DNA from 2 places in the Frankia alni ACN14a genome. Region 1 is predicted to be linked to the other one. Evidence: riboswitches for the same ligand, from Rfam matches in the RefSeq annotation. Region 1 holds a riboswitch; the other holds the start of a gene.

Region 1 (3,190 bases):
GAGGATCGCGCCGAGCTGCGGTACGAGGACGGCATGTACGTCGCCCATCAGCGCCGGCTCGTGCTCAACACCGGCGTCGAACCGGTGACCCGCTACCTGATGCGCATCTCCGTCGACCGCTTTCCCGGAGATCAGGAACGCGCCGCCCGGCTCTACCGCAGCAATCCGCTGCGCTGGGAGGAACTGCAGCTCAGCGCGCACTGCGGCGACGAGCGCATGTCCTGGCAGGTCAAGACCGACTGGGATGCGCTGAAGGAGGTCTGGCTGCTGTTCGAGAACAATCGTGGCCGATTCCCCCTCTACCCGGGCGAATCAGCCTGGATCGAGTACAGCTACCGGGTCGGCGAGGAGAAGTGGGGCCCGTGGTTCCAGCGGGCCGTCCGGGTACCGACCAGCTTCCTGTCGGTCGTGCTGGACTTCCCCGCCGAGGTCGATCCCGTGGTCTGGGGCATGGAGACGTCGATGACCGCGGACGCCTTCCCGTTCCGCACGGCGATCGCCCGCACGGATGATGCCAAGAGGCGCGTTTTCACCTGGTCCACGAACAATCCTCCGCTGCACGCCAGATATCGCCTGGAATGGAACTTCCGGGCGGTCGCGTCGAGCCGGGATCCCGCCGACCGAACCGTGGCCCGGCCCAGCGGGCAGATGGCCGCGGCGGGCATCGTCCAGGTCGGCGATCCCTCCCTGCACCAGCCGGCTCGGTCGTTCGAGCTGCCCGTCGAGGCCGAGGACGCCCGCCGCGTCGTCGCCGAGCTCTCCTCGGCCATGGAGCGGGTGTCCGCTCTGCACACGTTCGGGAAGGGGATGGGCATCGCCGCGCCCCAGATCGGGATCAACCGAGCGGCGGCCATCGTGCGGTCCGCGGACGGCGACATCCTCACCCTGCTCAACCCGCGCGTCATCGAGTCCGTCCCCGAGAGCGACGAGCAGTACGAGGGGTGCCTGAGCTTCTTCGACGTCCGCGGCATCGTCCCGCGGTCCCTGGAGCTGCACGTGGAGCACACCGACACCTCGGGCCGCCGCCACATCACGGTGTACCGGCAGGGCCTCGCCCGCCTGGTCGCCCACGAGATCGATCACCTGCACGGGCGCCTCTACACCGACCGGATGCGCCCCGGGGTCGTCCCCATCCCGGTCGAGCAGTACCGCGGCACCGGCTCGTCCTGGACCTACAACCCCTGAGCTCCGCCACCACCCGACCGGTCGGTCTCGCCCCGTCCGACCGCGCCGCCCGACCGCGCCGTCCGGCCGAGCCCCGGTCACCGACATCACCGGGCCGCCCGACCGACACATCCCCTTTCGACAGGACTACTCGCGGCGTGCCGTATAGTTCGGAAAAGCGCGGAAGAGCCGCTCCGCGCGAGGGCGGCGGTGGAATTTTTCTCGACTCCGTTAACGGCTGCGCCGACGCGGGTAGAGAACGCCCCCGGCCACGCCCGGGAGAGAACCGGCCACGGACCGCGAAGGGTTTGTGGTCAGCGTGGCCGACCAACCGCAATCCAGGCATTCCGCGGGGCCACGAAGGCCGTTAGAATCGGGCGCGCACGCGGGCGCGAAACCGCAGAACCGAGATCATTCAAAGACGATAGAACGCACTGTGGCTATCGTCACGTACCCTTGATTTCCCGGGGTCACGCTCAGCTATGTTCGTCGCCATGCCGTCAACTGATGGCAGACGTCGGGTGGCACGCCGAACCCTGCCCCCACCCGATGAGAATCAAACCTGCGGCAGGGACGGGGGAACCAATTCCGGGCGCCGAAGTCGGGCGTCCTAGGGGTGAAGCCGAGAACCGCGGCCGGGCATTCCCAGCCCGAACCCGACAGCTCACCTCGCAGGCGTGGGGAAGGGCAACTCAATGTCCAACGCTCGTTCGCTCGGTCGGGGCCTCAACCGGATCAAGCTCGGCACCCGGGCCGCAGTCATCGCCACCACTCTCGCCGCCTCCGTCGGCGGCGGCCTCGCGCTGTCCCAGCCGGCCAGCGCGGGGACCAACGCCGACCACTTCCTGCGCGCCGTGATCCCCTGCGAATCCGGCGGTAACCCGCACGCGGTCAACTCCATCGGAGCTGGCGGCCTGTTCCAGTTCCTGCCCAGCACCTGGCACGGTCTGGGCGGCCGTGGTCTGCCCCAGAACGCCAGCGTCGGGGAGCAGTGGCAGCGCGCGCGGCAGCTCTACGCGCAGGCCGGCACCAGCCCCTGGTACGCGTCGAAGCCCTGCTGGGGTCACCGGATCTGAGGCCCCGACACACCGCGCCGACATCCGCACTCGGCCGACTCTGATCCGCACATGATCGATCGGATCGTGCTCGACAGATCGTGAGCCGTGGCCGGCGCGAGGCGACGCGACCCAGCACGGGTCAGGAGCCCCGTCCCCCGAGCGGGGGCGGGGCTCCGTCACCACCCGAACCAGGCACCAGCCACCAGCTACCGGCCACCAGCTATGGCCGCCGCCCGAGCGGCACCTTCGCGGGCGGCCAGCGCAGCTCCATGCAGAGCTGCCCGTCGTCGACGTCGACGATCATGTCGATGGCCCGACCCGACGGCGCCGGCGGCAACTGGCCCGCCGGCCAGGAACACGACAGAAACAGGCTGGCCGTACGTGCCTGCGCAGTGACGGTGAGCAGGACCCGGCGGCTCGGCATCACCCGCAGCGCATGGTGCACCTGCTCGACGAACTCGCCGCGCACCGAGGCGGGAAGCTGGTCGAGACCACCGGAGATCTGGCTGGACACGACCGTGCCGTGCCGTTCGGCGGCATCGATGGCCTCCCCGAGCGCGCTGTGCACGGCGTCGTCGTCGAACAGCAGCCGCCGCACGGCGACCGCCCGCCGGGCACATTCCGAGCGCACGGCGTCGGCCTGCGGATCGAGCCGGCCCGCCGCGACGCCGGCCAGCAACGGCGCCACGTCCCGTTCGACGGCCCGCAGCAGCACGCTGCGACGCTCGCGCACCCGGTCCCGGTTCTCGGCGCGTCGGACCAGTTCTCGCTCGCAGTGACTGGCCCAGGCGCGGACATCGGCCGTGCTCCACAGCAACGGACCGACCATGACCAGGCAGATCTGCATGATCCACAGGTAGTAGAGCTGCATGAGCAGGTGGGACAGCGCGAACGGGTCCCGTGGGTTGGTCAGCAGGCTCACCGCGATCATGGCGGCGCCCACGGTGACCGAAGCGAGCACCCAGCGC
Region 2 (3,190 bases), 1.1 Mb from region 1:
GGCCTCCAGGTGCCGCGTACGCGCCCGCGACGGCTGGGTGGAAGCGAAGGTCCGCCGATGCCGCCGGGAGGGGGGTAGCGGCATCGGCGGACCTCAGTGGCCGGATGGAACCCGAGGGCCCGCCGGCCTCCCGCTGCGGATGGGGGGGGAATCCGAGGGAAGGCCGGCGGGGTCGGGGGCCTTCCGGCCGGACGGACGTCAGATGGGGGGGAGATCTGACGTCCGTCCGGCCGGAAGGAGGCGTTGCCCGGCTGGCACGGAAGCGAGGTCGGGTCGTGGTGCCGCGGGCGATGGCAGGGCCCGCGTACTGGAGCTGGTCCCGGCTCGGCCAGGACTACGACGCCGCCCGGCTTCGGCGGGCGCGCGGACCGGGTGCAGGTGGTCCGGCGGTGTCTCGGCGTCGGTGGTGTCTCGGCGTCAACGGAGTCTCGGCGTCGGCCGCGTCGTGGAACAGCGTCCGGGGCAGCCGCGATGATGACCCGGACGGTTCGGCGATGCGCACCTTCCGCCTGCCGGGGGGAGCAGGCCCGGCGGGGCGGGCACGACGGTGTACGGACGCGCGGTGAACCGAGGCCTGACCGGCGATCTGACCGCACGCGCGACCGGAGGGGGAGGCCGCGTCGCGATCGGCTCGGGGCTGGACGGGCTTCGTCGCACTTCCAGCCGGACGAGGTGACCACCGCAGGGCCGGCGCCGCACCGCAGGGCACCGTGCGCTGGCGTGAACGCTCTTAGACGCGTCCGACGTAGTAGGAGGTGGTGTAGATCGACTGGAGCTTCACGACGCTGCCCGTGTGCGGGGCGACCCACATCTTGCCGTCGCCGGCGTAGATGCCGACGTGGTAGATGTCTCCGGGCGAGCCGAGGAAGATCAGGTCGCCGGGCTGCTTGTTGTACTGCGACACCCGGGTGGTGGCGGCAAACTGGGCGTCCGTGGTCCGCGGCAGGCTCTTGCCGAGCTGCTTGAAGACGTACTGGACGAGCCCGGAGCAGTCGAACGAGCTCGGGCCGTCGGCGCCGTAGACGTACGGCTTGCCCGCCTGCAGGGAGGCCAGGTAGACGGCCTTCGCGCCGATCGAGCTGGACGGCACCGGCACGGACACCTGGGGGGAACCGACGGAGACGCCGCCGGAGAGGCTGCCCAGGCGGGCCGAGACACCGGCGAGCGGGGCCCGCTGCGGGCGCACGTTCAGGGTCGCGTCGTTGACCGAGTGGGCGGACTGCAGGGCGTCGGTGCCATCGAAGATCGCCGTGACGTTCGTCGTGGTGAGCACCCGCGCCGTGTAGGACGCGTAGCCCTGCGCGTTCGTCTGGAGGTGCTTGAAGGTGGCCCACCCGGTGGGGAGCTTCACCTGCACCTTGACGAGCTGGTTCGCCAGCGGCTCGTGGGTGGCCTCGTTGTACAGCGAGAAGCCGATGTCGACCGGCTCGTCCGCGTTCACGGTCACGTCGGGGTTCGTCACCCGCAGGCCGACCTGGACCTTGCCGGCCAGGGGCGGGGCGTCGAGCCCGTTCGCCGCACCGAGAGTGAGTCCCGAGGAGCTGTGCTCGCTGACCGCCGCCGCGGCGATGCTGCCACCCAGGGCGGCACGCGAGCCGATCTGCGCGGCGAGGGTGATCGGGGCGGTGTTCGGCGACTCTTCCAACGCCGTGTCGGCGTGGACGTCGGTGGCGCAGCCGGCCAGGGCCACTCCGGAGACAGCGACAGTCCCGGTGGTCATCGCGGCGAAGGCACGAGCACGGGCCCGGCTACGGGCGACCGGCGGCACGGTCTGGGCGCGGTGACGGCCGCGACCGGCGACGCGCGAATCTTCGTCGAGCTGCACGCTTTGCGCGGACAACGGTGTATTCCTTCCCGTACGCCTGCGAAGTGAGCTGTCGGGTTCGGGCTGGGCTGCCCGGTCCGAGGCGTGGCCTTCACGCACATCGGACTTGACCCCGAGACCAGCACCGCGGGTCGGTGCCGGCCGATGGAGGTGGGTCCCCCGCTCCTGCCCCAGATGACGACTCGGAGGGGACACCGTGGCCGGGGGCAGGATTCGGCGTTCGGCCCGGTGTTGTCGTGACGTCGGCGTGAGACTAGTCCACTTTGACGGGGTGGGTAAACACTAGTCCTTCCCAACTACAGCGAGTGTGCACCGAAGTGCCCCTGGACGGGACGCTCGGTCCGGCCCGTGCCGGCGGCCGCCACGGCCGCCCGATCGGCCAGGGAAACCGGGTATGGCCTGGGGTTCCGCCCTCGTCGAGAGGGTCGGTACGGACGGCTCGTGCGACGCCGACAAAGGCCCGGGCCCACCCCGGTCACTTCGGTCGAGCACCACGTACTCACGTCAGGTAGTCGAGCGGGCGGGGGTACCGGTATCCCCGGTCGGCCGCGGGCTCATCGGGCCCGGCCGCGCCGGGTCAGGAATCCGGCCGCGTCGAGCACCTGGAGTTCGACGGCGAGCTCGTGCACCTCGCGGGGCAGGGAACGGTGGTGGGCCAGGGCGGCCACGGCGGCGCGGGCATGGTCGGCGAGCTCGTCCAGGGCGTGCTGGCGCTGGCGCATGCGGGCCCGCTCCTCCTGGATCGTGCGAACGGTGTCCTCCTGCCAGCGCCGGGTCCGGATGAGGTGCTCGCTGGCGTCGGCGGCCTGGCGCTCGGCGTCCTCGAGCCGGTTCAGCAGCGCGTCGAGGGCTTCGAGTCGCCCGGCGAGCTCGGCGATCAGGTCGCCCCGCTCGGGCAGGATGGCGGTCTCTCGCCGCTGGGGGTCAGACGAGGGCATGTACTCCCCTGACGGGTGGGGGATCGGGGAACCGCTCCGAGCGGTGGGCACGAGACCCGGTTGCTCCGACACGGTTGGTAACGGTAACCGACGGGGAGGGCCGGGTGTAACCCATCGTACGGATACGTCACGGCAGTCAACTGATAGCGAAAATGAGCTATGGACCGGCTACCCTTGCCAGGTTTTCGAGTGCATAGCACGCCCTGTGTTGTTTGTGGACTCTTTCGCCCGATTCGGGGCCCCCTGTCGCCCAACGGATCGGCGTCGTCGGGGTAGGAGTGGCCGGCCGCCCCGTTCGGGTCGTCCTGACGGCCAGGGCGCGACGGCCGGCCGGGCGCCGGCCGACCCCGCAACTTCTGTGACGTTGAGTAGCGGCAGGGCTGGTGGCGGGGGAAACGCGGCGGCCGTCGGCGGCGTCAGAGCCAGC

Evidence for each region. A riboswitch is a leader RNA that binds a small molecule or an ion and turns the genes downstream of it on or off. The one in region 1 is predicted to bind cyclic di-AMP.
Region 2: linked by a shared signal. The riboswitch ahead of FRAAL_RS02805 (C40 family peptidase) and the one ahead of FRAAL_RS28405 (transglycosylase family protein) in region 1 are both predicted to bind cyclic di-AMP.

What each region holds. Positions count from the first base shown of each region.
Region 1 covers NC_008278.1:7,085,951-7,089,140, forward strand. Annotated here, with positions in the region: gene FRAAL_RS28400 (peptide deformylase) at 1-1,185, shown strand, start outside; cyclic di-AMP (ydaO/yuaA leader) riboswitch at 1,682-1,857, shown strand; gene FRAAL_RS28405 (transglycosylase family protein) at 1,860-2,240, shown strand; gene FRAAL_RS28410 (hypothetical protein) at 2,443-3,190, opposite strand, start outside.
Region 2 covers NC_008278.1:704,560-707,749, forward strand. Annotated here, with positions in the region: gene FRAAL_RS02805 (C40 family peptidase) at 731-1,840, opposite strand; cyclic di-AMP (ydaO/yuaA leader) riboswitch at 1,846-2,023, opposite strand; gene FRAAL_RS02810 (hypothetical protein) at 2,380-2,763, opposite strand; gene corA (magnesium/cobalt transporter CorA) at 3,180-3,190, opposite strand, start outside.